One region of the Pseudomonas atacamensis genome, then DNA from elsewhere that is predicted to be linked to it. Evidence: predicted binding sites of a transcription regulator. Region 1 holds the regulator's gene; each other region holds the start of a gene.

Region 1 (7,755 bases):
ATCACCCGCGACGACGTGATCCTGGCCCTGTCGAACTCTGGTTCGACCAATGAAATCGTGACTCTGCTGCCGTTGATCAAACGCTTGGGTATCCAGCTGATCAGCGTCACCGGCAATCCACAGTCGCCACTGGCGAAGGCTGCGGAGGTCAATCTCAATGTGCATGTCGAGCACGAAGCCTGCCCGCTGAATCTGGCGCCGACCTCTTCGACCACGGCCGCGCTGGTCATGGGCGACGCTCTGGCCGTGGCCTTGCTGGAAGCGCGTGGTTTCACCGCTGAAGATTTTGCCTTTTCGCATCCGGGTGGCGCCCTTGGCCGTCGCCTGCTGCTGAAAGTCGAAAACGTCATGCACGCCGGGCAGGAGCTGCCGCAGGTACAACGCGGTACCCTGCTCAAGGACGCGCTGATGGAGATGACTCGTAAAGGTCTGGGCATGACCGCTATTATTGAAGCCGATGGCAAGCTCGCCGGGATCTTCACTGACGGTGATTTGCGCCGCACCCTGGATCGCGCCATCGACATCCGCAGCGCCACCATCGACCAGGTGATGACTGCACACGGCAAGACCGCCCGGCCCGACATGCTCGCCGCCGAAGCCCTGAAAATCATGGAAGACCATCGAATCAACGCCCTGGTAGTCGTCGACGAGGAGGATCGCCCGATCGGCGCCTTCAACCTCTCCGATCTGCTGCGCGCAGGAGTCATGTAATGAGCAACGATCTGCTGCAACGCGGCAAAGCGATCAAACTGGCAGTATTCGACGTCGACGGTGTGCTCACCGACGGCCGCCTGTACTTCCTCGAAGACGGCAGCGAGTTCAAGACCTTCAACACCCTCGACGGCCAAGGCATCAAGATGCTGATGAATGCCGGCGTGCAGACGGCGATCATCAGTGGTCGCAAGACCCCGGTGGTCGAGCGCCGCGCGAAGAACCTCGGCATCCCGCATCTGTTTCAGGGGCGCGAGGACAAACTGGTGGTACTCGACGGTCTGCTCGCGCAACTGGGCCTAAGCTATGAAGAAGTCGCCTATCTCGGTGACGATCTGCCAGACTTGCCGGTGATCCGCCGTGTTGGGCTGGGCATGGCGGTGGCCAACGCTGCCGATTTCGTCCGCGAACACGCCCACGGCGTTACCCGCGCCCGTGGCGGCGAAGGTGCCGCCCGTGAATTCTGCGAATTGATCCTGCGCGCCCAGGGCCGCCTCGAAGCGGCCAACGCCGCGTACCTGTGAGCCTGACCATGTTTAGCAAAAAGTTTCGCAACTTCCTGCTGTTCGGCTGCATCGCGGCGATTTTCGCTGCGGTCGGCTATTGGAACATCAGCCCGGAACGCTTCCTCGACAAGCCACCGGTTTCGGCGGCCGAGAATCCGATCGACTGGTACGCGACCAACACGCACACCATTCAGTACCTGCCCGACGGCAAGGTGCAGTACGAGATGACCTCCGACAAGGCCGAGCACGTCAAGGCTACCGATGTCACTCTGGTAACCAAGCCTGACTTGAACATGTATCGCGGCACCGACTTCCCGTGGCACGTGACCAGTGAGCGCGGCGAAGTGAATTCCGGCGGTACCGAAGTGGAATTGATCGACTCGGTACGCGTACAGCGCACCGACGAGAAACAGCGCGGCACCCTGATCACCAGCACCCGCATGACCGTGTTCCCGCAGCAGGAATATGCGCAGACTGCGCAACCCGTTAGAATCGAGGGCGCTGGCGGTGTATCGACTGGCGTCGGAATGAAAGCGTACCTGAAGGACAGCAGGATACACCTGCAATCGAACGTAAGAGGACAGTATGAGGCTCGTTAAAACCCTCCCTATTTTGCTCAGTCTGGGCGCAGCACTGGGAAGCGCGAGCGCCTGGTCCCTGCCGAACGATCAGCAGCAGCCTATCCGCATTCAGGCCGACGACGCCCAACTGGACGACAAGAATGGCATTGCCACCTATAAAGGTGACGTGATCATTACCCAAGGCTCGATGATCGTTAAAGGCAACACCGTGACCATGACGCGCGCGCCCAATGGCGACATCGATGTGGTGACCTCGGTCGGCAACCTGGCCTATTTCGAGCAGTTGCAGACCCAGGGCGACGCCAACCCGGTCAAGGGCTACGGCGTGACGATTCAATACCACGCCCAGCAGAATCGGGTGGTGCTGATCGACAAGGCCAAGGTTATCGACAAGGATAACAACGTCACCCAGGGCGAAAAAATCGTCTACGACACCGTGAAGAAACTGGCCAGCGCCGGTCGCGCCACGGGCAGCAAGGTCACCGAATCGCGCCCGCGCATCGACATGGTGATCCAGCCGAAGAAGAAAACCGAAGAGAAATCCCAGTAATGGCAACTCTGAAAGCTCAGCACCTGGCCAAGGCCTATAAAAGCCGCCAGGTCGTGCGTGACGTCAGCCTGTCGATCGACAGCGGGCAGATCGTCGGCTTGCTCGGCCCGAACGGCGCCGGCAAGACCACGTGCTTCTACATGATCGTTGGCCTGGTGCAGGCGGATCAGGGCCGTGTGCTGATCGATGATCTGGACGTCAGCCACCAGCCGATGCACGGCCGCGCCAAGGCCGGTATCGGCTATCTGCCGCAAGAAGCGTCGATCTTCCGCAAACTGTCAGTCGCCGACAACATCATGGCGATCCTCGAGACTCGCCCTGAACTCGACAAGGCCGGTCGGCGCAAGGAGCTGGAAAGCCTGCTGCAGGAATTCCACATCAGCCACATCCGCGACAACCTCGGCATGAGCCTGTCCGGTGGTGAGCGCCGCCGGGTGGAAATCGCTCGTGCCCTGGCCACTGCGCCGAAATTCATCCTGCTCGACGAACCGTTCGCCGGTGTCGACCCGATCTCGGTCGGCGACATCAAGCAGATCATCCACCACCTCAAGGCCAAGGGCATCGGTGTGCTGATCACCGACCACAACGTCCGTGAGACCCTGGATATCTGCGAAACCGCTTACATCGTCAACGACGGTCAACTGATCGCCGAAGGTGATGCCGAGACCATCCTGGCCAACGATCTGGTCAAGGAAGTGTATCTGGGTCACGAGTTCCGCCTGTAAGCGCGACAGCGCTGTATCGATTCAAGGCGCATTTATCCGCTTTAATTGTTACAGCGCTCTAGGCAAACACTTCAGTTTCAGGCATATAATTTGCTTAAGTTTGGCGCTTCGGCGCCCTGTAGTGGATGGCGCAAAGCGCCGGCGAATAAGGTGTTAAGCCCCTGCCATGAAACCATCGCTAGTCTTGAGAATGGGCCAGCAGCTGACGATGACACCGCAGCTGCAACAGGCCATCCGCCTGCTCCAATTGTCGACCCTGGACCTGCAACAGGAGATCCAGGAGGCTCTGGAATCCAATCCGATGCTCGAGCGCCAGGAAGAAGGCGACGACTTCGACAACGCCGATCCTCTGGCCGACAACGCCGAACAGAAGCCCGCCGAAATCCAGGAACCCTCCTACCAGGAAACCGCCCCGACGGTGGACAACCTCGAGGATGGCGAATGGAACGAGCGCATCCCCAACGAACTGCCGGTGGATACCGCTTGGGAAGACGTCTACCAGACCAGCGCCAGCAGCCTGCCGAGCAGCGATGACGACGAGTGGGATTTCACCACCCGCACATCCGCCGGCGAGAGCCTGCAGAGCCATCTGCTCTGGCAACTGAACCTGGCGCCGATGTCCGACACCGATCGCCTGATCGCCGTGACCCTGATCGACTGCATCAACAATCAGGGCTATCTGGACGAAACCCTCGAAGAAATTCTTGAAGCGTTCGATCCTGAACTGGACATCGAGCTCGACGAGATCGAAGCCGTCCTGCATCGCATCCAGCAATTCGAGCCCGCCGGGATCGGCGCCCGCAACCTCAGCGAATGCCTGCTGCTGCAATTGCGTCAGTTGCCCGCGAAGACGCCGTGGCTGACCGAGGCCAAGCGTCTGGTCGCCGATTACATCGACCTGCTCGGCAGTCGCGATTACAGCCAGTTGATGCGCCGCATGAAGCTCAAGGAAGACGAGCTGCGTCAGGTCATCGAGCTGGTACAGAGCCTCAATCCGCGTCCGGGCTCGCAGATCGAATCAACCGAAGCCGAATACGTCATTCCCGATGTGATCGTGCGCAAGGACAACGAGCGCTGGCTGGTCGAGCTGAACCAGGAATCGGTGCCACGCCTGCGCGTCAATGCCCAGTACGCCGGGTTTGTTAAGCGTGCCGACACCAGCGCCGACAACACCTTCATGCGTAACCAGTTGCAGGAAGCCCGCTGGTTCATCAAGAGCCTGCAGAGCCGCAACGAAACCCTGATGAAAGTGGCCACGCAGATCGTCGAACATCAGCGCGGCTTCCTCGAATACGGCGACGAAGCGATGAAGCCGTTGGTATTGCATGACATCGCCGAAGCGGTCGGCATGCACGAATCGACGATTTCCCGGGTGACCACGCAGAAATTCATGCATACCCCGCGCGGTATTTATGAGCTGAAATACTTTTTCTCCAGCCACGTCAGCACCTCCGAAGGCGGCGAATGCTCGTCCACGGCGATCCGCGCGATCATCAAAAAACTGGTGGCCGCGGAAAATCAGAAAAAGCCGTTGAGTGACAGCAAGATCGCTGGTTTACTGGAGGCACAAGGCATTCAGGTGGCTCGCCGCACCGTCGCCAAGTACCGCGAATCCCTCGGAATCGCGCCTTCGAGCGAACGCAAGCGGTTGATGTAAGCCACGTTACAGCGTTCCAGTGGCAGGCTTTTCGGCCTGCCGCTTTATGCACTGGCAACGAAGGAGAAGCTGTATGCAAGTCAACATCAGTGGACACCAACTGGAAGTGACCGAACCTCTGCGTTCCTACATCGAGGAAAAACTCGACCGATTGGAGAGGCATTTCGACAAAATCACTAACGTGCAAGTCACGATGTGCGTCGAAAAACTGCAGCAGAAGATTGAAGCCACACTGCATATACCCGGCGGAGAAGTAGTTGCCAACGCAGAAGATACCGACATGTACGCTGCGATCGACTCACTTACCGACAAGCTGGATCGCCAACTCAAAAAGCATAAGGAAAAGACCCAGAGCCTCCTCCAGGGCGCGACCGGTCGTTAACACCCCTATCCCATGATCCGACTTGAAACCATCCTGACCCCCGGCCGTTCCCAAGTGAACGCGCCGGGCGGCAGCAAGAAAAAAGCCCTCGAACAGATTGCCAACCTGATCCACCGCGAAGTGCCGGATCTGGCGATGCAGGACGTCTTCGAGGCGTTGATCGCCCGTGAAAAACTCGGCTCCACCGGTTTTGGTAACGGCATCGCCATTCCCCACTGCCGCCTCAAGAGCTGCACGGCGCCGGTCAGCGCCCTGCTGCACCTCGAAGCTCCGATTGATTTCGATGCCATCGACGGCGCTCCGGTGGACCTGCTGTTCGTGCTGCTGGTCCCGGAAGCCGCGACCGACGCGCATCTGGAGTTGTTGCGCCAGATCGCCAGCATGCTCGACCGCAAGGAAGTGCGTGACAAGTTACGCAGCGCCGCGAGCAACGAAGCCTTGTACCAGGTTGTACTGGACGAGCAGAACGGGCACTAATCATGCGCTTGATCATTGTCAGTGGCCGTTCGGGCTCGGGTAAAAGTACCGCCCTGAATGTCCTTGAGGACAACGGCTACTACTGCATCGACAATCTGCCGGCCGGTTTGCTGCCGGAACTGGCCGAGCGTGCGCTGATTCACACGGAACTGGCGCAGCCGCTGGTCGCCGTGTCGATCGATGCGCGCAACCTGCCCAGCCATCTGTCACGTTTCCCCGAATTGCTCGAAGACGTCCGTGCCAAACACATCAAGTGCGATGTGCTGTACCTGGACGCCGACGAAGAAACCCTGCTCAAGCGTTTTTCCGAGACCCGTCGTCGTCACCCGCTGAGCAACGCCAATCGCTCACTGGCCGAGGCGATTCACGATGAAACCGCCCTGCTCGGCCCGATCGCCGATCTGGCTGACCTGAAAATCAACACCACCAACCTCAATCTGTATCAACTGCGCGATACCCTGAAGTTGCGCCTGTTGAATCAGCCTGAGCCCGGCACGGCGTTTCTGGTTGAATCATTTGGCTTCAAGCGCGGCATGCCGGTCGACGCCGACCTCGTGTTCGATGTGCGCTGCCTGCCCAATCCGTACTGGAAACCCGAGCTGCGCGCTCAGTCCGGCCTCGATGCCCCTGTGGCCGAGTATCTGGCGCAGCAGCCGGATGTCGAAGAAATGTATCAGGACATCTACGCCTACCTGAACAAGTGGCTACCACGCTTCGCCGCCAGCAACCGCGCCTACGTGACCATTGCCATTGGCTGCACCGGCGGGCACCACCGCTCCGTCTACCTGACCGAACGTCTGGGTCAGGCCCTGCAGAAAACCCTGAAGAACGTCCAGGTTCGCCACCGCGACCTCACCTAAAGGATCCACACCGCGATGCCTGCTCGTGAAATCGAAATCATCAATAAACTGGGTCTGCATGCCCGGGCATCGGCCAAATTCGTCGGCGTGGCCGGTCAGTATCCAGACTGCACGATCCGGGTGGGACGCACCCCTGAAACGACTGTCGACGGCAAGAGCATCATGGCAATGATGATGCTCGCGGCGGGTAAAGGCACCAAAATCCATTTGAGCACCGAAGGCGAACAGGCTCAGGAAGCCATGGACGCATTGGTCGATCTGATCGAAAGGTATTTCGACGAAGGTGAATAATCCGCGAGGCGGGGACACTGTTCCTCGCCTCCATTCACCCCAACGCCGTATCCATCACCATCATCAAACAAAACCCGACCAACAGGCCCAGACTGGCCAGCTTGTCATGCCCATGACGGCGCGACTCCGGAATCACTTCGTGGGTCACCACCAGCAACATCGCCCCGGCCGCCAACGCCAGTCCCAGCGGCAACAGCACTTGAGCCAGACTCACCAGCCACGCGCATAACAGTGCAAATACCGGTTCGACCAGCCCAGACGCCGCGCCGATGAGAAACGCCCTGAACCGTGACATCCCCGCCCCGGCCAGCACCAACGCAATCACCAGCCCTTCCGGCACATCCTGCAACGCAATGCCCATCGCCAGACTGTCGGCGTCCGCCATCCCGCCGCCGGCAGACACGCCGACCGCCATGCCTTCTGGAATGTTGTGCGCGATGATGGCGAACACGAACAGCCAGATTCGTGGTGGAATCACCGGATGCTCCAGCGTGCCGACGAGCATCTGCGGCGAGGCACCGGAAACGCGCCGATCCACCAGATACAGACCGAACGCGCCGAGCAGGATGCCGAAGCAGATCAGGCCACTGGCGGCCCACGGCGTAAGACCAAGACTCTCCGCCGCAGCAATGCCCGGCACGATCAGCGAAAACGCCGTCGCCGCCAGCATCACCCCGGCACCAAATCCCAGCAAGGTGTCGCTGAGTGCCTGCGGCATGCGCCGGATCACCAGCACCGGCACCGCGCCAAGCGCCGTGCCCAAGGCGCAGATGGCACCGCCCTGCAAGGCGCGCAACAGCCGCGGTTCCAGATTCAGCCACTGCAAACCGTGGGCGACCAGCAAAGTCATCCCCGCCAGCAGCAACAGCGAGCCCACCGCGTAACGAAACATGCGCCCGCTGCCAATCGCCAGTGTTTCCGTGCCCATAGTCAGCCCTGATTGTTTTTATGGAAGGCTCAGACCAGTGCGGCCTGATAGCGCGCAGCAACTTCCGGCCAGTTGATCACGTTGTAG
Region 2 (7,755 bases), 2.5 Mb from region 1:
CAATCACGGCCTCTATAGACGTCAAGGTATCGCCCTGAGCATCTCCGCCAACACCTGTTCCAGCGGTCAGATTGACGGTTACTCCTGCCGTCGAGCTGGCATAAGACGCGGTATCGATACCGTTCCCGCCATTCAAGACATCAGCACCTGCTCCGCCATCCAGCAAGTCATTGCCATCGCCGCCACTCAGCGAGTCATTTCCTGCAACCCCATACAACTCATCCGCACTTGACGTGCCTACCAGTGTGTCCGTACCCGACGTTCCGTTTATAACTGCCATTGTCTCTTCCTTGCCTTTTTGATGAATCGATAGTCAACGCAATACTTCAGAATCGCCTCGATAAGGCCGAGTACTTTTGAGCGTGGTCATTGATGAGACGCTTAACCGCCTTGCAACCAGAGGTCTCCATGACCTGCGAAAGTTTGACGCGCCCCTTCTTCTGCTGGGGGCAACTGGAATTACTGCACCACAGCTGCCGACGAACGGTAGGTATTTGAGAAAAGCCCGATAGCGCGCAAAAAAAACCGACGCCCTAGGACGTCGGTTTTCAGTGCAGCAATCAGATCACATCAAGTCATCTGAATGATGGTCTGCATGATGGTGCTCTGAGTGGAGATGGTCTTGGCGTTCGCCTGATAGTTGCTCTGGCCCTTGATCAGATCAACCAGCTCGTTGGTCAGGTTAACGTTCGACTCTTCCAGCGAGTTGGACACCACCTCACCCAACGTACCGGTCTTCGGCGCGTCGTAGCCCGGAATACCCGAAGCGAAAGTCTCTTTCCAGCTAGTACCACCGACAGCCTGCAAGCCCTGCTCGTTGGTGAAACTGGCCAGTGCAACCTGACCAATCGCCTTGCTCTGGTTGTTGCTGAAGTTGGCGAACAGCGTACCGGTACCGTCGATGGTCAGGTTGGTGATCTGTCCAGTGGCGTAGCCATCCTGAGTCGGTATCGTGCGCGAAGTATCAGCGTTGTACTGGGTGGTCTTGGCCATCGAAATGGTCACGCCAGCCGGATTTGCTGCCGCGCCGTTAGGCGTAAAAACACCGTTGGTCACGGTGCCTGGCTTCCAGTTACTCAACGTCAAGTCGCTGCTGATGAGCGGGTTTGGCGCCGGCGGCGGCAAAGTACTCGGTGTACTCACCTGAAGCAATTTGCCGGAACTGTCGAACGTCAATGTCGAAGCAACCGGAGGCGTGGCGGCGTTGGTTGGATCGCTACCGGTGGCATCCGGGTTGCGTCCATCAACCAGGGTGTAAACCTTCCAGGTATTCTCGCCAGTCTTGACCACGTACTGATCCATGACGTGGGAGTTACCCTGAGTGTCATAGATCGGCGTGCTGAACGACTTGGTGTAAGTCTCAGGCTTCGACGGGTCGAACTTCACGGCAGTAGCGCCGGTATCAACAATCACGGGTGCCGAAGAGTTCAGGTTGATGCTCGAAGTCACCGCCGAAGTCGACTTCGGCGCCAGGTTCGAGGTGTCGATCTTCAGATCGGTCAACACACCGTTGATGATCTTGCCGTTGGCATCCACACCGTAACCCTGCAGACGCGAGGTGTAGTCGGTGTTGGTGATGTAACCGGCGTTGTCGACCTTGAACGTACCGGCACGGGTGTACGAGATCGAGCCGTTGTTGCTCATGGTGAAGAAGCCGGAACCGTTGATGCCCATGTCCAGCACGTTGCCAGTGTTGTTGATGTCACCCTGGGTGAACTGCTGGGAAACGTTGGCCAGGCGTACGCCGTTGCCGATCACTTTGCTGCCGCTGCCCAGACGAGTCGACGAATAGACGTCTTCGAACTCTGCGCGCGAGGATTTGAAACCGGCGGTGGCGACGTTGGCGATGTTGTTGCCGGTGACGTCGAGTTGTTTGTTGGCGGCATAGAGACCGCTAAGGCCGATATTGAAAGACATATTCCACTCCTTTATGCCGGGTTAGTCGGCTCTATATACCAATGGTTTGTACTTTGGACAGGGCAACGGTGCCCTTGCCGGCCAGGTTGAGCATCAGCTCGCCACCGGTCTGGCTGATCGTCACGCTGTTGACGGTCGCTGGCAGATAAGTCGCCAGGTCCGTCGCGGTGCCGTTGATCGGTGCGTTGGCCTTGAACGTGTAAGTGCCGACCGGAACCACGGTGCCGGCGGTGTCCTTGCCGTCCCAAGTGAAGCTGGCATCGCCGGCAGCGCGGCTGCCCAGATCGATGGTGCGCACGGTTTTGCCGTCCTTGTCGGTGATGGTCACGGTGCCGCCGGCAATCGACGACGGCACGGTGACCGAACCGGTCAGACCTTTGCTCGGGTCATCGAGCTGGGCGGTGTTGGTCTGCACGATCACGTTGCGACCGACCAGCGACGACGCTTGCAGCGCCTGCGACGAGTTGTAGTTGCCGGCAAGGCCACTGACGGTGGAGTTCAACGTGGTGATGCCTTCAAGGCTGCTGAACTGCGCCAGTTGCGCAACGAACGCGCTGTTGTCCTGCGGGTCGAGCGGGTTCTGGTTTTTCAGCTGGGTGACCAGCAGTTGCAGGAAAGCATCCTTGCCCAGCGCCTGGCCGCCGGTGGCACTGTTGGTCGCCGAAGCGATGCCGCCTGACGTAGTGCTGCTGGCCTTCTTCGATGAGTTGGCCAGGATGTCGTTCATGCTCAGGCTGCTGGTGGTATCCGTAACGCTCATGGCAGTCGCCCCTTATTACTGACCGAGGGTCAGTACCTTCTGCATCATGGTTTTGGCGGTGTTCATCATTTCCGCGTTGGTCTGGAACGAGCGGCTCGCGGAAATCATGTCAGCCATTTCTTCCACCACGTTGACGTTCGGGTAGTAGACGTAGCCCTTGGCGTCGGCGGCCGGATGGTTCGGCTCGTAGCGCGCTTCGAGGTTGCTCTGGTCTTCGACGACGCCGAGCACCTGCACGCCCTGCCCGGCCGCGTCCTGGTTCTGGAACAGCGAATTGCTGCCGCCAGCCTGGCCGCCCTGGAACATGGTGGCGAATACCGGATGACGGGCGCGGTAGGTCTGGTCGATGCTCGACGAAACGGTTTCGGCGTTGGCGATGTTCGAGGCCACGGTGTTCAGACGCGTGGTCTGCGCGCTCATGCCGCTGCCGGCAATGTTGAAAACGCTGGACAGGGACATGGATTATTCTCCGCGCAGGGCTGACACCAGCCCTTTGAATTTGCTGTTGAGCAAGGTGAAGCTGGCCTGGAAGCCGACGGCGTTCTCCGCGTAGTTCGACTGTTCCAGTTGAGCGTCGACGGTGTTCTGGTCGATCGAAGGCTGCATCGGCGTGCGATACATCAGCGACTCGTCGCCATTGCCCAGCCCTTCAGCCTCGATGTGCCGGCTGTTGGTCATGTTCAGGGCAAAGTGGCCGCCGGTCTTGGTCTTCTCGGTCTGTGCTTCGAGCACTTTGGAGAAATCCAGATCCCGCGCCTTGTAGTTCGGGGTGTCGGCGTTGGCGATGTTGTTGGCCAGCACTTCGGCACGCTGGGCGCGGAAGCCCAATGCCTTTTCGTGAATGCCCAGCGCTTTGTCGAAGCTGATGCTCATGTCGGGAACCTTCAGGTGACCGGTTTTTCGTATCTGAGCTTTAGCAAGCGCCGTGCCAAATGAACAAAGCCCCGTATTCCGGGGCTTTGCGCCGAACAGGCTAAGCGGCAATGCCAGAAAAGCGGCAACCGGTTACCGCCGGATGCCGCTTTTCTGCCGCTTGCCGTCCTTGCCAGGCCAGCGCAGATCCCTGTGGGAGCGAGCCTGCTCGCGAAGGCGGCGTGTCAGGCGCCAACTGTCTTATGGACAGACCGCTTTCGCGAGCAGGCTCGCTCCCACAGGGGGTTCGTGGTGTTCGTGGAAATAATTCGGGCACAAAAAAACGGCAGGCCTTTTGGGGCCTCCCGTTTTTTGTATCACTGCAAACCGCTTATTTCGCCTTGTAAATAATCCCCGGGCTGCACTGAACCATCTGGTAATGATCCGGCAATCCGTTCAGCGCTTCCGAAGCGCCAAGGAACAGGTACCCGCCCGGCTTCAACGTGCTGTGAATGCGCAACAGGATGTCCTTCTTCACTTCGGCAGAGAAGTAGATCAGCACGTTGCGGCAGAACACGATGTCGAATTTGCCCAGCGCTGCGTAACTGTCGAGCAGGTTGAACGAGCGGAATTCCACCCGGCTCTTGATCGGCGCCTTGACCACCCAGCGCCCCGGCCCTTTCGGGTCGAAGTAGCGTTGCAGGCGTTCCGGCGACAGACCGCGACCGATCGCCAGGCTGTCGTACTCGCCGGTCTTGCAGTTGTTGAGCATCAGGCCCGACAGATCGGTGGCAACGATCTGCACACCCATCTTCAACTGACCCAGGTTGCTGCGCTCGAACTCGTCGATCGACATCGACAGCGAGTACGGTTCCTGTCCCGACGAGCAGGCCGCCGACCAGATCCGCAGACGCTGGTTGGGGCTGGCCTTGATCGCTTCCGGCAGTACCTTGTTCTTCAAGACTTCAAACGGATAGGTGTCGCGAAACCACAGGGTTTCGTTAGTCGTCATGGCATCGACCACCTGCTCGCGCAAACCGCTGCGCGGCTGGGTCTGGATGCGCTGCACCAGCTCGCCCAGGGACTTGATGCCTTGCTGCTCCATCAGTTTGTTGAGACGGCTCGAGACCAGATACTGCTTGTTTTCACCGAGCAGAATGCCACAGGCTTTTTCCAGGAAGACCCGGAACTGTTCGAAATCCAAATTACCCGTAGACAATGATGCCGCCTCTTAAATCGTGTTGACCGCCAGGGGCAGAAGGCCCCTAGCTGATATCTGCTGCTTTGATCCGGTCGACTACCCGGGATGCGAGGTCATCAGGACGGAATTTGGCCAGGAAGTCATCAGCACCGACTTTCTTCACCATCGCCTGATTGAATACCCCCGACAACGAAGTATGCAGGATGATATGGAGCTTTTGCATGCGTGCGTCGCCGCGGATTTCCGCCGTCAGGGTGTACCCGTCCATCTCCGGCATCTCGATGTCGGAAATCATCATCAGGAACTCTTCTTCCGGCTTCTTGCCCTCGTCGACCAGCTTGCGCAGGTAATCCAGCGCCTGCTTGCCGTCGTTCAGCGCCACCACTTCGACACCGATGGTCTGCAGACAACGCGTGACCTGCTTGCGCGCCACCGACGAGTCATCGACCGTCAGCACCCGCAGCGACAACGCCTTGGTCTGCGTCTCGACATCGACCACGCCCACCGAAATCGCTTCCGGCGTCGGCGCCACTTCGGCCAGCACCTTCTCGACGTCGATGATTTCGACCAACTGGTTGTCGACCCGAGTCACAGCGGTCAGGTAGTGATCGCGACCGGTACCCTTGGGTGGCGGATGGATCTCTTCCCAGTTCATGTTGACGATGCGCTCCACCGAGCGGACCAGGAAACCCTGGGTCTTGGTGTTGTACTCCGTGATGATCACGAACGGACTGTTCTTGTCTTTCAACGCACCGGAGCCCGTTGCCATTGCCAGATCCAGGATCGGAATGGTCGCTCCCCGTATATTCGCTACCCCGCACACGACAGGACTGGATTTGGGCATCAACGTCAGGGACGGGCACTGCAACACTTCCCGTACCTTGAACACGTTGATCCCGTAGAGCTGCGGCCCGTCGAGACGGAACAACAGCAGCTCGAGGCGATTCTGCCCTACCAGTTGCGTGCGCTGGTTCACCGAATCCATTACACCAGCCATGCCCAGACTCCTACACCAACGCCAAGTGTTGTTGCGACGCACATTCATTGCTAAACGGCACGGCGCTTGCTTTTTAACTCGTATGAACGCTCAAACGACATTTTCCCGACGCCTGACATCTACCCTTCGCAAAGGGCTTTGCGCGGTGGCCGCCGTTTGCTGCTCGCTTGCTGGCAGTCCTGCCCATGCAGATGCGGTTACCTTGCCTGATATGCTTATCGGCGTGACTCAGGGCTTTCTTGAATTCACCGTAGAAGACTATTTGGCTTCCAGTCAAACCGAAGGCCGCTACGAAATCGAAGTCAACCAGCTCGACCCGCGCATGCGCATGCCCATGTGCGACAAGGAATTGACAGCCACACTGGAGAGCCCGGCACGCCCGCTGGGCCGCGTCACGGTGAAGGTTCGCTGCGAAGGCAGTTCGCCCTGGACGGTGTTCGTACCCGCTCAAGTCCGCCTGTTTCGCGAGATCGTGACGACCACTCGTCCGCTGAAACGCGCCGGCATTATCGAGCCGCAGGATGTGACCTTGCGCGAGCGCGACGTCAGCACGATCAATCAGGGTTTCCTGACCTCGGTCGACGAAGCGATCGGGCAGAAACTTACCCGACCAACGGTCGCCGATCAGGTCATCACACTGGTGCATCTGGAACAGGCCGAAGTGGTGCGCAAGGGTGACCAGGTGGTGATCACTGCGCGCAGCGGCACCCTTGCCGTACGCATGCCGGGGGAAGCGCTCTCCAATGGCGGCATGAAAGAACAGATTCGAGTAAAAAACCTTAATTCTCAAAGAGTTATCAAGGCGCAGGTGATTGCGCCGGGACAGGTCGAAGTGGCCATGTAAAAGCCTCGTGGAGAAAACTGGCGCCGATCCCGTCGCTTCCCTAAACTGTGCCGCAGCAGGTCTCGCAACGGCGCATGCAAGCTTATGGTTGATTGGGCCTAAAGTTTTTCAGGGGATAGCCGAAAACATGGCAAGCGTCCAAATTCCCAGAGGTTTTTTATCATGGTTATCGATTTCAACCGATTGAACAGTTCCTCGTCACTAACCGGCAGCACACGTACCAGCAACGCCAAGGAAAGCGCTGAAAACAGCCCCTCCGCGCCGCTGAATACCCAGGCCGAACAGGCCAATGTCGCCAAAAGCGGGGAGTCGGTACACCTCAGCAATGAGGCTCAACAGTTGCAGAAGGTCACTGACAAGCTGCGCGATCAGCCTGCTGTCGACAAAGCCCGTGTGGCCGAGTTGAAAGCCGCGATTGCCGATGGCAGCTATAAAGTCGACAGCAACCGTGTAGCCAGCAAACTGCTCAACTTCGAAGCCCAGCGCTAGGCTTTTGCCGGCGCCAGGCTTTTGGACGCTTAAACCCCAAGGCCAGCCATGCACGACACTAACTTATTGCAACTGATCAACGACGACTTTGCTCCAGCGCAACAATTGCTGGAGTTATTGCAAACCGAATCCCTCGCTTTGCATGGTCGCGACATGCCGTTGCTGGAAGAAATTCTGGCGACCAAGCAAGCGTTGATCATTCTGCTCGAGCAGCATGGCCGCAAGCGCAGCGAAATCCTCGCCAGCCTCAACCTGCCGACTGATCGCACAGGTCTTGAGCAACTGGCCAGCCAGTCGAGCATTGGCGACCAGTTGCTGACCCAGGGCGATGCCCTGACCGCGCTGATCGCCCAATGCCAGGCAGCCAACATCAAGAACGGCCAGTCGATCCAGATCCAGCAGGCGACTACGGCCAACCAGCTGAAGATCCTCACCGGCGGTGAGCCGCCAGCGCTGTACGACGCCAGCGGCACCTTTGCCAAACCGGTCAAGCCGCGAACGCTCAGCCAGGCATGAGCCATTCGCTGGCACTGCACTATCCACTTGCGCAACATGCTGGCAAAATACTGGCCAGTCGTAGTCTTATTTTGTCTGGAGATTGAAGAACCGTGTCCAACACCCTAAGCGCGGATGATGCTCCGCAGCCTCCGAAGGTGCTCACCACGCCACTGGAAATCTCCAGCAACCTGCGCCAG
Region 3 (7,755 bases), 1.2 Mb from region 1:
GCACCGACGCGGCGACACCGTGTCGCTGGTCGAGCGGCAGATGACCATCCTGCGCGACCGCAATATCGAGATGCGCCATCGCCTTTCGCATCTGATGGACGTGGCCCGCGACAACGATCGCCTGTTCGAAAAAACCCGCCGCCTGATTCTCGCGCTGATGGATGCATCGACCCTGGAAGACGTGGTCATCAGCGTTGAAGACAGCCTGCGTCAGGATTTCCAGGTGCCCTTCGTCAGCCTGATCCTGCTCGGCGACAACCCGGCCCCGGTCGGCCGCTGGGTGACTCACGCCGACGCGCAAACCGCGATTGGCGGCTTGCTCACCGAAGGCAAAAGCGTCAGCGGCAGCCTGCGTGAGCATGAGCTGGATTTCCTCTTCGGCGAAGAACAGCGCCAGCAGATCGGCTCGACCGCCGTGGTTGCCGTCAGCCATCAGGGCATTCACGGCATTCTGGCCATCGCCAGCCGTGACCCGCAGCACTACAAGAGCTCGGTCGGCACCCTGTTCCTCAGTTACATCGCCGAGGTCATGGGCCGTGTGCTGCCACGGGTCAACAGCTCGCTGCGCTCGGTACGCTGACCATGGAACGACAACTGGACGCTTACTGCGAACATCTGCGCAGTGAGCGACAGGTGTCGCCGCACACCCTGTCGGCTTATCGCCGCGACCTCGATAAAGTCCTCGGCTGGTGCATCAAGCAGAACATCGGCAGTTGGGCCGCGCTGGATATCCAGCGCCTGCGCAGCCTGATCGCCCGGTTGCATGCGCAAGGCCAGTCCTCGCGCAGCCTCGCCCGCCTGCTCTCGGCGGTGCGCGGGCTCTATCACTACTTGAATCGCGAAGGCCTGTGTGACCACGACCCGGCTACCGGCCTGGCCCCGCCAAAAGGCGAACGGCGCCTGCCGAAGACCCTCGATACCGACCGCGCCCTGCAATTGCTGGAAGGTGCGGTCGAGGACGATTTTCTCGCCCGGCGTGATCAGGCGATTCTCGAGCTGTTCTATTCCTCTGGCCTGCGCCTGTCCGAGCTGACCGGGCTCAATCTCGATCAACTCGACCTCGCCGACGGCATGGTTCAGGTGCTCGGCAAGGGCAGCAAGACCCGGCTGTTGCCGGTTGGCACCAAGGCTCGCGAAGCCTTGGAACAGTGGTTGCAGCTTAGAGCCATGACCAACCCGGCGGACGATGCGGTGTTTGTCAGCCAGCAAGGTCGGCGTCTCGGCCCCCGGGCGATTCAGGTGCGGGTCAAACTGGCTGGCGAGCGCGAGCTGGGGCAGAACCTGCATCCGCACATGCTGCGGCACTCGTTCGCCAGCCATTTGCTCGAGTCTTCACAGGATCTGCGCGCGGTGCAGGAATTGCTCGGCCACTCCGATATCAAAACCACGCAGATCTATACCCACCTCGACTTCCAGCATCTGGCGGCGGTCTACGACAGCGCCCATCCCCGGGCCAAACGCATGAAAGGCGATGATTCATGAGCATTCAGTTGATCACCTTCGACCTCGACGACACTTTGTGGGATACCGCGCCAGTGATCGCCAGCGCCGAAACCGTGTTGCGCGAATGGCTGAGCGAGCATGCGTCGAACCTGGGCGTGGTGCCGGTGGAGCATTTGTGGTCGATTCGCGAGCGAGTGCTGGCGGGCGAACCGGGTCTCAAACACCGCATCAGCGCGCTGCGCCGACGTGTGCTGTTCCATGCGCTGGAGGAAGCCGGGTACGCCCACGGCGAGGCGTCGGAGCTGGCTGACAAGGCTTTTGAAGTGTTCCTGCATGCGCGGCATCAGATCGAAGTGTTCCCGGAAGTCGAGCCGCTGCTGGAGCTGCTCGCCAATCACTATGCCCTCGGCGTCGTCACCAATGGCAACGCCGATGTACGCCGGTTGGGGCTGGCGGATTACTTCAAATTTGCCTTGTGCGCCGAAGACATCGGCATCGCCAAGCCGGATGCACGGCTGTTTCATGAAGCCCTGCAACGCGGGGGCGTGAGTGCCGAAGCAGCGGTGCATGTCGGCGATCATCCCGGCGATGACATTGCTGGCGCTCAGCAGGCAGGCTTGCGCGCGGTGTGGTTCAACCCGACGGGCAAGGGCTGGGAAGCGGAGCGCTTGCCTGATGCGGAAATTCGCAGCCTGATAGAATTGCCCGCCGTCCTCTCCCGCTGGAATGCTTCCTCGAACTGATCTACAGCCCTGTGGGAGCGAGCCTGCTCGCGAATGCGGTGTGTCATCCAACATGTATGTCGGCTGACATGCCCCCTTCGCGAGCAGGCTCGCTCCCACAGGGGACTGCATTTGTTTTCAACGCATCTATTCCAGGCATGAAAAAGCCCGCAGCGACGGCGGGCTTTTTCAGCAAGCGAGCGACGCGCCTCAGATAGGACGGCTGCCGTACTTGTTGTCCGGCTTCTTGGGCGGATCGGCGACCACGTTGGCCTCCACTTCCTGCACCTTGCCGCCGCGCGCAAGGAATTCTTCCATGGCCTTGGCCAGGGCGTCACGCTCCTTGTTCTTGGCTTCGATGCTCGGCAACTCGTCGACCGAGACCGCAGCCTTGGCTTTGCCTTTGGCAGCCGGGGCCGGCGTGTCGTCACCGCCATCGTCTTCGGCAACGTCTTCCGCTGCCGCTTCCAGGCCTTCCTCGGCCTCGTCTTCGTCGCCTACTTCGAGGTCGTCGTTTTCCAGATCATCGTCGCTCATGTTCTACCTCATGACTTGCCAAAAGCAGATTAGTTATAGACCAGCTTTGGCGGCTGTCGAAGCCGCCGTTGAAAAATCTTCTGCCGCTGCCCGGCAGCGGCTCATGCCTGTTCACCGTGCAAGGTGGCGAGGACTTTACGGGCACCGCCATGATCACGGTGCTCGCCCAGATAGATCCCTTGCCAGGTACCCAGTGCCAGCCGCCCTGCCGCAACCGGCAGACTGATCTGGCAACCGAGCACGCTGGCCTTGAAGTGCGCCGGGAGATCATCCGGGCCTTCGTCGTTGTGCTCGTAGCCGTCTGTTCCTTGTGGGATCAGACGATTGAAAAATCGTTCGAAGTCGCGACGAACTGCCGGATCGGCGTTCTCGTTGATGGTCAACGACGCCGACGTGTGCTGCAGCCACAAATGCAACAGACCGACCCGACAGGCCTTGAGTTCAGGCAAGCCTGCGAGCAACTCGTCCGTCACCAGATGAAAGCCCCGGGGCCTTGCCCGCAGGGTTATCAGAGTCTGTTGCCACACACAGTTCTCCGCTCGTTCGGGGCGCATTCTAGCGTGCTCTGAAAAAAAACAAAGGCCCTAATATTCCTGCAGCGATGTAAGCGATTGCCCGCAGAAAAAGCCTCGTCGTAAAGACGACCAAAGCCGTAAGAAAAATCCTTTCCGCCGCTCCCTGAATGACAAATCCCGGACAAAAAAATGCCCGGCGAACCGGGCAATTTTTTTATCGCGCGTACTTACAGGTTGTAGCCGCGTTCGTTGTGTTGTGCCAGATCGAGGCCGACCGACTCTTCTTCCTCGGTTACGCGCAGACCCATGACGGCGTCCAGCACCTTGAGGATGATGAAGGTGACGATCGCGGTGTAGATCACCGTGAAGCCGACGCCTTTGATCTGGATCCAGACCTGCGCGCCGATGTCAGTCACGGTGCCGAAGCCGCCCAGTGCCGGTGCGGCAAACACACCGGTGAGGATCGCGCCGAGGATACCGCCGATGCCGTGCACGCCGAAGGCGTCCAGGGAATCGTCATAGCCGAGTTTGCGTTTCAGGGTGGTGGCGCAGAAGAAGCACACCACGCCTGCGGCCAGACCGATCACCAGTGCACCCATCGGGCCCACGGTGCCAGCGGCCGGAGTGATCGCGACCAGACCGGCGACCACACCCGAAGCGATGCCCAGTGCGCTTGGCTTGCCGTGGGTGACCCACTCGGCAAACATCCAGCCCAGTGCGGCAGCGGCAGTGGCGATCTGGGTAACCAGCATGGCCATACCGGCAGTGCCGTTGGCAGCCGCAGCGGAACCGGCGTTGAAGCCGAACCAGCCGACCCACAGCATCGCCGCGCCCATCAGCGTGTAGCCGAGATTATGCGGAGCCATTGGTGTGGTCGGGAAGCCTTTGCGCTTGCCCAGCACCAGGCACGCGACCAGACCGGCGATACCGGCGTTGATGTGCACCACGGTGCCGCCAGCGAAGTCGAGCACGCCCCAGTCCCACATCAGGCCGCCGTTACCGGACCAGACCATGTGCGCGATCGGTGCATAAACCAGAGTGAACCAGATACCCATGAAGATCAGCATCGCGGAGAACTTCATGCGCTCGGCGAACGCACCGACGATCAGCGCCGGGGTGATGATCGCGAAGGTCATCTGGAAGGTGATGAACACCGCCTCAGGGAACAGCGCCGCCGGGCCGGTGATGCTCGAAGGCGTGACACCAGCGAGGAACGCCTTGCCCATGCCGCCGAAGAACGAATTGAAGTTGACGACGCCCTGTTCCATGCCGGTGGTGTCGAAGGCAATGCTGTAGCCATAAATGACCCACAGGATGCTGATCAGGCCGGTAATGGCGAAGCACTGCATCAGCACGGAAAGAATGTTTTTCGAGCGAACCATACCGCCGTAGAACAGCGCCAGGCCGGGAATGGTCATGAACAGCACGAGCGCTGTCGAGGTGAGCATCCAGGCGGTGTCGCCGGAATTGAGGGCTGGCGCTGCCACTTCGTCTGCCGCCATGGCGATGCCGGGCATTACGATGGACAACAGGGCGCCTAGCCCTGCGAATTTACGCAGAGTCATATTGTTTTCTCCTGGGGCGTTGGGTTTGTGGCGGCGCTTAGATCGCGTCGGTATCGGTTTCGCCGGTACGGATGCGGATCGCCTGTTCCAGATTGACCACGAAGATCTTGCCGTCACCGATCTTGCCGGTGTTGGCCGCTTTGGTTATCGCCTCGATAACCCGATCCAGATCCTTGTCGTCGATGGCCACGTCGATTTTCACCTTGGGCAGAAAATCGACCACATATTCCGCGCCGCGATACAGCTCGGTGTGACCCTTCTGCCGGCCGAAGCCTTTGACTTCAGTGACGGTAATGCCCTGCACGCCGATTTCGGACAGCGACTCGCGCACGTCGTCCAACTTGAACGGCTTGATGATGGCAGTGACTAGCTTCATGAAACTCTCTCCCGAATTGGTGGACTTGCCCCAGGAAAACAAACCCGTCTCAAGTCTAAGCGCAGTGCCTGGCTTTGTAACGCATCGTTGACGCCAGCTAACCGCATCAGACGAAACTCCCCGCTTCGTCTGCCGCACTGCATTCGTCACAGCGACTGCATCAGTGCATGGGTCGAGGGTGACTAAGCAGAAACCTTGCCAGCTCGGCAAAAACCCTGCATTTCAATCTCTTGGCCCGTGTTGCACGCGCTCGGGCAGAAAAGCTTTTGCCGATACGCACAACAACGGTGCGCCACCGTCCGTCCCCCTGCGCGAAAAGCGTGCATCCGTGCAACGGGATTGACTATAGACACTGCGTGATACACTGCCGGCCATTGTTTCCAGGACATTTCCCATGCTCGCGCCCAAAGACTTCCTCGACGCCCTGAGCGGCACCGCCTCCCGCCTGTTCAGCGGCGATACCCCGCTGCCGAAAGCCGAAATCGAAAGCCAGTTCAAAATGCTGCTGCAAAGTGCCTTCAGCAAACTCGATCTGGTCAGCCGGGAAGAGTTTGATAGTCAGATGGTGGTGTTGGCTCGCACGCGCGCCCGCCTCGAAAGCCTCGAAGCCAAAGTCGCCGAGATGGAAGCGAAACTGACACCGCCCGCTGAATAATTCGCGCCTCCTGGAGCTGCCGAAGGCTGCGATCTTTTGATCTTCAGCCCTTCAACCATCCCCGCAACGTGCTACAACCTTTATGACCGCCGTCCGATTGCGCCAAAAGCCCAAGTTTCTAAGCTCATCTGATGCTGAATGTTCAGCAGCGGGTTTGGCGCCCCGGGCAGGGCCATGGTGGAAAAGGGCTTCGCGGATGCTGCAATCGCTATAAGCCCGCATGCCGGAGCTGGGCCCTGCGCAAATCGTAAGTCGATTGGAGATTCATCCAGAACTCAGGCGTAGTGTTGAGATGAGTGGCAAGGCTGATTGCCAGATCGGTGCAGATCCTGAGCTGGCATTTCACAAGCTCTTCGATCTCGCTTTCGGGCCATTTCGTGGGCATGGCCAGATCCATGACGGTCATGCTCAACGGCTCCATGAATTCCTTATTCAGAACCTCGCCCGGATGAATCGGGCGCATACCATTGCGGTCCATTTTTCGCCTCCAGAAGCTGCATTGAGTGGCCAAACTGGAGCATCCGACTCCGCGATACCAGACCGTCGAAACCTTTCGCCGGCGTCCTACATCTATTAGGGCATAGTCCTACAAACATCAGCGTTTGCGCCCAGTTACGCAGCCCTTACGCATGTCATTACATTGGCAAACGAAATACGCCCATCAAGATGGAGATATCTGAAGGATAAGAAGAGGAAGGAAAAGCTATTTCAGATTGTTGATTTGCACCTCGAAGCACTCCGTTTGGCTGGAAATATGTCAGCCAACCAACGGCGATTTATTGAAGTTGCTGTTACATGTGGGCCAGCGCTTGAGCCAGGCGGCGCGCTGGCCGGTAGAAGCCCAATAAGATCGAATCAAGCATCCCGGCACGTGAGGTGTTTATGAAGCAGAAGAAGCAGAAAACCCAACCGGCACGGGTTTCCAAACCAGGTACCGGGGCACTCGGTTTGCCGGACAGAGTTTCAGCCAGCCAGCGGCATTTTCTGAAAGTAGCCGCGACCTATGGCAAGGAAATGGAGCCCGATGGTTGGCTCGCCGGTGGTGGAACCTGAGTACCGCAAAAATGACCGCCTGACAGGCGGTTTTTTTATGCCTGAGGATTAGTGCCTTCAGCAACATCCAGTGAAAGTTCGCCCTTAAAACTGTCCGACCAACGCTCTCTCCCCAGACTACCCTTCAAAAACCCGCAGGAAGCGGCTCCCCGATTCAGCTCAAGGAACGACCATGTCCCTCTCCATTGTCCACAGTCGCGCCCAGATTGGCGTGGAAGCCCCCGCTGTCACCGTCGAAGTCCATCTGGCCAACGGTCTGCCGTCGCTGACCATGGTCGGCCTGCCCGAGGCGGCGGTGAAGGAGAGCAAGGATCGGGTGCGCAGTGCGATCATCAATTCCGGGCTGCAATTTCCGGCGCGGCGGATCACCTTGAATCTGGCGCCGGCGGATCTGCCCAAGGATGGCGGGCGCTTCGATCTGGCAATTGCCTTGGGGATTTTGTCGGCCAGCGTGCAGGTGCCGTGTCTGACGCTGGACGAGGTGGAATGTCTGGGTGAATTGGCATTGTCCGGTGCCGTGCGACCAGTGCGTGGCGTGCTGCCGGCGGCACTGGCGGCGCGCAAGGCCGGGCGGGCGTTGGTGGTGCCTCGAGCGAATGCGGAAGAGGCGTGCCTGGCTTCGGGGCTGAAAGTGTTCGCAGTCGATCACTTGCTGGAAGCGGTGGCGCATTTCAATGGGCACACGCCGGTCGAGCCGTACACATCAGATGGCTTGATGCATGCCGCCAAACCCTATCCCGACCTCAACGAGGTGCAGGGGCAGACAGCCGCCAAACGCGCACTGCTGATTGCCGCAGCGGGGGCGCACAACTTGTTGTTCAGCGGGCCTCCGGGAACCGGCAAGACGCTGCTGGCCAGTCGTCTGCCAGGATTATTGCCGCCGCTATCC
Region 4 (7,755 bases), 1.9 Mb from region 1:
CGCCGTGCAACAGCTCAACGGTCAGATCGGCACCATCGACAGTCGTCAGGCGAAGCCGGCAAGCGTCGACATCAAAGGCAAGGTCGACCGCTATGCGCCGGTGACCATCAAGGGTGCGGTCAATCCGTTCGACCCGATGGCCAGCCTCGACATCGCCACCAGTTTCAAGCGCGTCGAACTGACGACCCTGACGCCCTACTCCGGCAAATTCGCCGGCTACCGCATCCGCAAGGGCCGGCTCAACCTTGATCTGCACTACCTGATCACCAAAGGCCAACTGAAAGCCGAGAACAAAGTCGTCGTCGAGCAACTGCAACTGGGCGAGAAGGTCGACAGCCCTGATGCAGTGAGTCTGCCGCTGAAACTGGCGATCGCCCTGCTCAAGGACGTCGACGGCAAGATTTCCATCGAATTGCCAGTGACCGGCGACCTGAATAATCCACAGTTCAGCGTCATGCCGATCGTCTGGCAGACCCTGCGCAATTTGATCGTCAAAGCGGCCGCCGCGCCGTTCAAGATGATCGGCGGGCTGGTCAGTGGCGGCGGCTCCGAAGACCTCGGCACGGTGTCCTTCGCGCCGGGCTCCAGCGATCTGAGCAAAGACGCCGAAGCGGCGCTGGTGAAACTGTCGCAAGCGCTCAAGGAACGTCCGGCGCTGCGCCTGGAAATCGAAGGCACTGCCGCGAAGAGCAGTGATGGGCCACTGCTGGCCGAGCAACGTCTGGAACGCGAATACCAATACAACTACTACAAGATGCTCCAGCGCCGTGGCGACAAGGTCCCGGCCCAGGCCTCGCTGCTGCAAGTGCCCGAAGGCGAGAAAGGCGCATTGCTCGAAGGGATTTACCGCACCCGCCTGAAAACCCAGCCACCGGCAGAATGGAAAGACCTCGGCAAGGAAGAACGCACGGCGAAAATGCGCCAGGGCGTGATCGCGTTCTGGAGCGGCAGCGAGGTGCTGTTGCGACAGTTGGGCCAGGATCGCGCCAGCACCATCAAGGATTACCTGGTCGACAAGGGCAAGCTCGAAGATGACCGCGTGTACTTCATCGACGCCAACCTCGGCGAGGCCGAAAGCGACGGCCGCGTGGTCACGCAAATGCACCTGGATGCAGAATGACCGTGCGTAACTGGCTGGCTGTGCTCGTTCTGACCTGCGCCGCCGGCCACGTGTCGGCTTCGGATACATTGCGCTGCGGCAGCCAGTTGATCAGCCTCGGCGACCGCACAAGCGAGGTGCTGCAAAAATGCGGCGAGCCGGTCAGTCGCGACGTGCTCGGCTACAAGCGCAGCGCCAATCGCCGCGAAGAGTTTCAGGTCGAGGAATGGACCTACGGCCCGAACAACGGCATGTACCAGTACCTGCGCTTCGAAGGTAATCGCTTGCGGCAGATCAACAGCAAACGCGGTAACTAAGCCGAAAGAAATTCACCCTGTGGGAGCGAGCCTGCTCGCGAATACGCTCTGTCTACTGACGAACTTGTCGGCTGACACTACGCATTCGCGAGCAGGCTCGCTCCCACATTGGTATTGCCCAAAATAGAACAGGCCCCGACACAAGTGCCGGGGCCTGTAATGGTCACATCCGTGTGACCGTTCGCATGAACTCTAAAGTTGCGGCAGACGTATTGCTCGGCCCGTCTGTCGCGTCTTCTCCCGGTTCAGGCGAGAAGTCTTGCCTTACTCGGCTTTCAGGCCATCAGCGGAGACCGCTTTAACGCCTTTGATTTTCTTGGCAATGCCTACGGCGACTTCTTTCTGCGACTCGGTTACCGCAGTGGTCGACGACAGGGAAACTACACCCTTGTTGGTTTCGACTTTGATGTCGGTGCCTGGAATGCCTTTTTCGGTAACCAGGTCAGCTTTGACCTTGGTGGTGATCCAGGTGTCGCTGGTATCTTGTTTCATTTCGGTAACTTCACCGGCAGCCAGAACCATTGGCGCTTGGGTAGCCTGAGCGGACTGGGCGAAAGCGCCACCAGCCATGGTCAGGGTCAGAGCGGTAGCAGCGGCAGTGATAGCGAACTTCTTCATACGAGTAACTCCTGTTTTTACTGGAAGTCTGCTGTAACGCTTGTCAGCAGGGTTACCGGAGATATTGCGAACGCTGTGCCAACTTTTTCAGTCGCATAAAATCCTTTTAAAACAACAAGTTATGAAAAACACTGATTTTCGTTTTCATGCAAAATGCATGACTCGCTGAATCTTCGCATGCAAGTTGCGGTTTTTCGGAAAGTTCATAAGCTGCTGAAATTATTGGAGCTTTTGTGAAGAGGTGGCGATACGAAAATGCCCCGCAGTGCGGGGCATTTTGGCTTCAGGCGCGAACCGAGTTACGTACCGCTCGCAGTGCAGCCGCGCGGAGAATAGTCAGCGTTGACCGTCGTTCCGCATGTCCAGGCACCCGATGTGTTACCGGTGGCGGCGCCGGAACGGGTAAGCGTAATGGTTTTGCCCAGCACCGGCCCCGGAGCGTTCAACAAGGTGCAGGTGATCGTACCTGCGCCTGTCGCCGCCGTGCCTGTAACCGCCAACGTGCAGTTGGAAGTTGTCGTCGTACCGTTGGCCACATTAGTGATATCCGGGGCCGTTCCCTGATTGATCGTATCTTCAAAGGGAACCTTCAGCGCAGTAATCTCCGCCAACCCCGCCGTCACCTTCGACCGCGCCTGATACTTCGAATACTGAGGCAGGGCGATAGTCGCCAGAATGCCGATGATCGCCACGACGATCAGCAGCTCGATCAATGTGAAACCTTGTTGTTTTTTCATAGACACGCTCCATGCATGAGTCGAAATCTCATGATCTGAACAGGGCTCAGCACAGCCCATGCCAACGCCTTTCAGGCCCCGCCTGCTGGGCGCGCGCAATTTTCTGCGCCGTTTCCTACAACCCGCAACCGCACTATCTGACACTTTTTGTCACCTGCACCGGCCGTGTTTGGCGCTGTCACTTGACTAGGCTATAAGTCATGAACGGCAAGCGTGCGGAATCCCCATGAATGACATCGCTCTGAGCGGTCTGGCCAAGCAATTGGTCCAGGCCGAACTGCTCACGGAAACAAGTGCCCGGCAATCCTGGGCGCAGGCCCAGCGCAATCGCGTGTCGCTGGTCAATTACCTGGTGCACAACAAACTGGTCAACAGCCGGCAAATTGCCGAGATCGCCTCGGAACATTTCGGCATGGCCCTGCTCGATCTGCATTGCCTCGACAAGGAGACTCAGCCCAAGGGGCTGGTCAGTGAAAAACTGGTTCGTCAGCATTGCGCCCTGCCCTTGTGGCGGCGCGGCAACAAACTGTTCGTGGGCCTTTCCGACCCGAGCAATCAGCAGGCGATCAGCGACATCCAGTTCAGCACCGGCCTGAGCACCGAAGCGATTCTGGTCGAGGACGACAAACTCAGCGACGCCATCGACAAGTTCTTCGACAGCCACGCCTCGGGCCTGGAGGAAATGGCCGATGTCGATCTCGACGGCCTCGACGTCGAGTCCATTGATGACAACAAACAGGACGTGATCGGCCTCGATGCCGACGATGCCCCGGTCGTACGCTTCGTGCACAAGATGCTGCTCGATGCGATCAAGAGTGGCTCCTCCGACCTGCATTTCGAGCCGTACGAAAAAAACTATCGGGTGCGCATGCGCACCGACGGCATGCTGCGCGAGGTCGCCAAGCCGCCGATCCAGTTGTCCGGGCGTATTGCCGCACGTTTGAAGGTCATGGCCAGTCTGGACATTTCCGAACGACGCAAACCCCAGGACGGGCGGATCAAGATGCGCCTGTCGAAAAGCAAATCCATCGATTTTCGCGTCAACACCCTGCCGACCCTGTGGGGCGAAAAAGTGGTGATCCGGATTCTCGACCCGTCCAGTGCACAAATGGGCATCGATGCGCTGGGCTACGAAGCCGAACAAAAAGCCTTGTACCTGGCCGCGCTGAAACAGCCGCAAGGGATGATTCTGGTCACCGGCCCCACCGGTTCCGGTAAAACCGTGTCGCTGTACACCGGGCTGAACATTCTCAACACCGTCGACATCAACATTTCCACCGCCGAAGACCCGGTGGAAATCAACATGGAAGGCATCAACCAAGTCAACGTCAATCCCCGCCAAGGGCTGGACTTCGCCCAGGCGCTGCGCTCATTTCTGCGTCAGGACCCGGACGTGATCATGGTCGGCGAGATCCGCGATCTGGAAACCGCCGAGATCGCGATCAAGGCCGCGCAGACCGGCCACCTGGTGCTGTCGACCCTGCACACCAACAGCGCAGCGGAAACCCTCACGCGCCTGCACAACATGGGCATTCCCGGTTTCAACATTGCCACCTCGGTCAGCCTGATCATCGCCCAGCGCCTGGCGCGCAAGTTGTGCGCACACTGCAAGCGGCCGCTGGAAATCCCGCACGAAACCTTGCTCAAGGAAGGCTTCCCCGAGGAACGCATCGGCCATTTCACGATCTACGAGCCGGTCGGTTGCGATCACTGCAATGGCGGTTACAAAGGACGCGTGGGGATTTATGAAGTGGTAAAGAACACACCGGACCTGCAACGGCTGATCATGGCCGAGGGCAATTCGCTGGAAATCGACATTCAGATGCGCCGCGACGGTTTCGCCGATCTGCGCACCTCCGGGCTGCACAAGGCGATGCAAGGCATCACCAGCCTTGAGGAAATCAACCGGGTCACCAAGGATTGAACATGGCGGTCAAGGCAGCGAAAGTCAGCGTTTACGCCTGGGAAGGCACCGACCGCAAAGGCAGTAAAGTCAGCGGCGAGTTGAGCGGGCAGAACCCCGCACTGATCAAGGCACAGCTGCGCAAACAAGGGATCAACCCGGGCAAGGTGCGCAAGAAATCCGCTTCCCTGCTGAGCTTGGGCAAACGCATCAAACCGCAGGACATCGCCCTGTTCACCCGGCAGATGGCAACGATGATGAAGGCCGGTGTACCGCTGTTGCAGTCCTTCGACATCATCGGCGAGGGCTTCGAAAACCCGGCCATGCGCAAGCTGGTCGACGAGGTCAAACAGGAGGTCGCCGCCGGTAACAGCTTCGCCACGGCCCTGCGCAAGAAGCCGCAATACTTCGACGAGTTGTACTGCAACCTGGTCGACGCCGGCGAACAGTCTGGTGCCCTCGACACTTTGCTCGAACGGGTCGCGACCTATAAGGAAAAAAGCGAAGCGCTCAAGGCCAAGATCAAGAAGGCCATGACCTACCCCACCGCCGTGGTGCTGGTGGCGGCGGTGGTGACCGGCATTCTGCTGGTCAAGGTAGTGCCGCAGTTCCAGTCGGTATTCTCCGGGTTCGGCGCCGAACTGCCGGGCTTCACCCTGATGATCATCAGCCTGTCGGAATTCATGCAGCAGTGGTGGTGGGCGATTCTTTTTGCGCTGGTGGCAGCGTTTTTCGGCACTCGCCACGCGTTGAAGACTTCGCAGGCCCTGCGCGACCGGCGCGATGCCTGGCTGCTGAAGCTGCCACTGGTGGGCACCTTGATGTACAAGTCCGCCGTTGCCCGCTTTGCCCGCACCCTGTCGACCACTTTCGCCGCCGGGGTGCCATTGGTGGAAGCGCTGGATTCGGTCGCCGGCGCCACCGGCAACGTGGTGTTCAAGCGCGCGGTGCTGCGCGTGCGGCAGGACGTCTCGACCGGCATGCAGCTGAATTTTTCGATGCGCAGCACCGGTGTATTTCCGAACATGGCGGTGCAGATGACCGCCATCGGCGAGGAATCGGGCGCACTGGATGACATGCTCGACAAGGTCGCCGGTTTTTATGAAGCGGAAGTCGATAACATGGTCGACAACCTCACCAGCCTGATGGAGCCGTTCATCATGGTGGTGCTGGGGGTCATCGTCGGTGGACTGGTGGTGGCCATGTACCTGCCGATCTTCCAACTCGGCTCAGCGATCTGACATGCCTATCGATGAACTGTTTGCTGTGTATCCGCTGGCCTTTGCGGTCAGCGCGCTGCTGCTCGGGCTGGTGGTCGGCAGCTTCCTCAATGTTGTGGTCTGGCGCCTGCCGAAAATGCTCGAGCGCGACTGGCGCCAGCAAGCCCATGATGTGCTCGGCCTGCCCAGCGAAACGCCCGTGCCGACCTACAACCTGATGCTGCCGCACTCCGCGTGCCCGCATTGCGGACACCGGATCCGCCCGTGGGAAAACATTCCGCTGCTCAGTTATCTGCTGCTGCGCGGGCGCTGCTCGGCCTGTTCGGCGCCGATCAGTAAACGCTACCCGCTGACCGAACTGGCCTGCGGCCTGCTGTCGGCATTCATCGCCTGGCATCTGGGCTTCGGCTGGCCGGCGGGCTTGCTGATCTTGCTGACGTGGGGCTTGCTGGCGATGAGTCTGATCGACTGCGAACATCAGCTGCTGCCCGATGTGCTGGTGCTACCGCTGCTGTGGCTGGGGCTGATCGTCAACAGCTTCGGCGTGTTCGTGGCGTTGCCCGATGCGTTGTGGGGTGCGGTCGCGGGTTATCTGGCGCTGTGGTCGGTGTTCTGGCTGTTCAAACTGCTCACCGGCAAGGACGGCATCGGTCATGGCGATTTCAAGCTGCTGGCCTTGCTTGGCGCTTGGGGTGGCTGGCAGATTCTGCCGCTGACGATTCTGTTGTCATCCTTGGTGGGAGCGATTTTGGGCGTCGTCATGCTGCGTCTGCGCGCCCAGGCAACCTCGACGCCGATCCCCTTCGGACCCTTTCTGGCAATTGCCGGCTGGATTGCCTTGCTCTGGGGTGGTCAAATAACCGACTTCTATTGGCAGTCTGTCGGTTTGAAATGAATACCCCTGTGGAAAAACCCTGGATCCTCGGCCTGACCGGCGGCATCGGCAGCGGCAAAAGCGCGGCGGCGCAGCACTTCATCGACCTCGGCGTGCACGTGGTGGATGCCGATCATGCGGCGCGCTGGGTAGTCGAACCGGGGCGTCCGGCGCTGGCGAAAATCGCCGAGCATTTCGGTTCCGGCGTGTTGCAGGCCGACGGCACACTGGACCGTGCCGCCCTGCGCAAACTGATTTTTGAAGACCCTGAACAGCGGCGTTGGCTTGAAGCGCTGCTGCATCCGTTGATCGGCGAAGAAATCGCTCATCATCTGGCGCAGGCAAAATCGCCTTACGCGATTCTGGTTTCACCGCTGCTGATCGAGTCCGGGCAATACGCGATGACCCAGCGCATTCTGGTCATCGATGCGCCGCAACAACTGCAGATCGAACGCACCTTGCAGCGTGACCAGACCAGCGAACAACAAGTGCAGGCGATCCTCAAGGCGCAATCGAGCCGTGAAGACCGCGTGAGCCGTGCCGACGATGTGATCGTCAACGACCGCGACCTCGCCTGGCTGCACAGCGAGGTCGAGCGTCTGCATCACTTTTATCTGACTTTATCCGGAGGCCAAGCATGAGCCAGATTCCAACCGTTGAATGCCCAACCTGCGGCGCCCCCGTCGAATTCACCCCGGCGAACAAATTCCGTCCGTTCTGCTCCGATCGCTGCAAACTGATCGACCTGGGCGCCTGGGCCTCGGAAGAGCACAAGATTCCGGTCGCCCCGGATGCCGAAGACGAGCTGTTTTCCGGCGATTTCGATCCGCGTCACTGATCGCTGATCAGGGCCGCATAAAGCCGTAGTCCTGACTGTCGTCGAGGTTCTCCGCGAGAAAGCGCAACTCGTCGGCCAGGTCTTCGGCATTGCGCACGGCCTTGCTCTGCTGCACCACGGCGCTGAGCAGGGCGCGCAAACTCAGGCCC

The links. Region 1 encodes sigma-54, which starts transcription at its own class of promoters, with help from an activator protein. Its sites were predicted from a motif close to ANTGGCATNNANNTTGCTNT; they were not measured.
Positions count from the first base shown of each region.
Region 2: flgB (flagellar basal body rod protein FlgB) is a predicted target of sigma-54. The motif match lies at 3,591-3,610, and genes of this name have one in related genera.
Region 3: glnK (P-II family nitrogen regulator) is a predicted target of sigma-54. The motif match lies at 5,342-5,361, and genes of this name have one in related genera.
Region 4: JWU58_RS04935 (pilin) is a predicted target of sigma-54. The motif match lies at 2,818-2,837, and genes of this name have one in related genera.

Region 1 covers NZ_CP070503.1:5,077,413-5,085,167, forward strand. Annotated here, with positions in the region: gene JWU58_RS23200 (KpsF/GutQ family sugar-phosphate isomerase) at 1-711, shown strand, start outside; gene JWU58_RS23205 (KdsC family phosphatase) at 711-1,235, shown strand; gene lptC (LPS export ABC transporter periplasmic protein LptC) at 1,244-1,816, shown strand; gene lptA (lipopolysaccharide transport periplasmic protein LptA) at 1,803-2,348, shown strand; gene lptB (LPS export ABC transporter ATP-binding protein) at 2,348-3,073, shown strand; gene JWU58_RS23225 (RNA polymerase factor sigma-54) at 3,240-4,730, shown strand; gene hpf (ribosome hibernation-promoting factor, HPF/YfiA family) at 4,804-5,112, shown strand; gene ptsN (PTS IIA-like nitrogen regulatory protein PtsN) at 5,125-5,589, shown strand; gene rapZ (RNase adapter RapZ) at 5,592-6,449, shown strand; gene JWU58_RS23245 (HPr family phosphocarrier protein) at 6,465-6,740, shown strand; gene JWU58_RS23250 (ZIP family metal transporter) at 6,775-7,668, opposite strand; gene JWU58_RS23255 (superoxide dismutase) at 7,698-7,755, opposite strand, start outside.
Region 2 covers NZ_CP070503.1:1,666,783-1,674,537, reverse strand. Annotated here, with positions in the region: gene JWU58_RS07685 (beta strand repeat-containing protein) at 1-280, opposite strand, end outside; gene flgE (flagellar hook protein FlgE) at 571-1,917, opposite strand; gene flgD (flagellar hook assembly protein FlgD) at 1,949-2,677, opposite strand; gene flgC (flagellar basal body rod protein FlgC) at 2,693-3,136, opposite strand; gene flgB (flagellar basal body rod protein FlgB) at 3,140-3,550, opposite strand; gene cheR (protein-glutamate O-methyltransferase CheR) at 3,921-4,748, opposite strand; gene JWU58_RS07655 (chemotaxis protein CheV) at 4,795-5,727, opposite strand; gene flgA (flagellar basal body P-ring formation chaperone FlgA) at 5,810-6,571, shown strand; gene flgM (flagellar biosynthesis anti-sigma factor FlgM) at 6,734-7,060, shown strand; gene JWU58_RS07640 (flagella synthesis protein FlgN) at 7,109-7,576, shown strand; gene JWU58_RS07635 (flagellar brake protein) at 7,669-7,755, shown strand, end outside.
Region 3 covers NZ_CP070503.1:356,117-363,871, reverse strand. Annotated here, with positions in the region: gene JWU58_RS01650 (DUF484 family protein) at 1-580, shown strand, start outside; gene xerC (tyrosine recombinase XerC) at 583-1,482, shown strand; gene JWU58_RS01640 (HAD family hydrolase) at 1,479-2,186, shown strand; gene sutA (transcriptional regulator SutA) at 2,376-2,702, opposite strand; gene JWU58_RS01630 (secondary thiamine-phosphate synthase enzyme YjbQ) at 2,804-3,229, opposite strand; gene JWU58_RS01625 (ammonium transporter) at 3,445-4,782, opposite strand; gene glnK (P-II family nitrogen regulator) at 4,820-5,158, opposite strand; gene JWU58_RS01615 (accessory factor UbiK family protein) at 5,553-5,813, shown strand; gene JWU58_RS01610 (HigA family addiction module antitoxin) at 6,022-6,291, opposite strand; gene JWU58_RS01605 (hypothetical protein) at 6,696-6,866, shown strand; gene JWU58_RS01600 (YifB family Mg chelatase-like AAA ATPase) at 7,039-7,755, shown strand, end outside.
Region 4 covers NZ_CP070503.1:1,052,743-1,060,497, reverse strand. Annotated here, with positions in the region: gene JWU58_RS04950 (DUF748 domain-containing protein) at 1-1,120, shown strand, start outside; gene JWU58_RS04945 (DUF2845 domain-containing protein) at 1,117-1,416, shown strand; gene JWU58_RS04940 (BON domain-containing protein) at 1,681-2,034, opposite strand; gene JWU58_RS04935 (pilin) at 2,334-2,771, opposite strand; gene pilB (type IV-A pilus assembly ATPase PilB) at 2,998-4,695, shown strand; gene JWU58_RS04925 (type II secretion system F family protein) at 4,698-5,915, shown strand; gene JWU58_RS04920 (prepilin peptidase) at 5,917-6,789, shown strand; gene coaE (dephospho-CoA kinase) at 6,786-7,409, shown strand; gene yacG (DNA gyrase inhibitor YacG) at 7,406-7,606, shown strand; gene JWU58_RS04905 (hypothetical protein) at 7,614-7,755, opposite strand, start outside.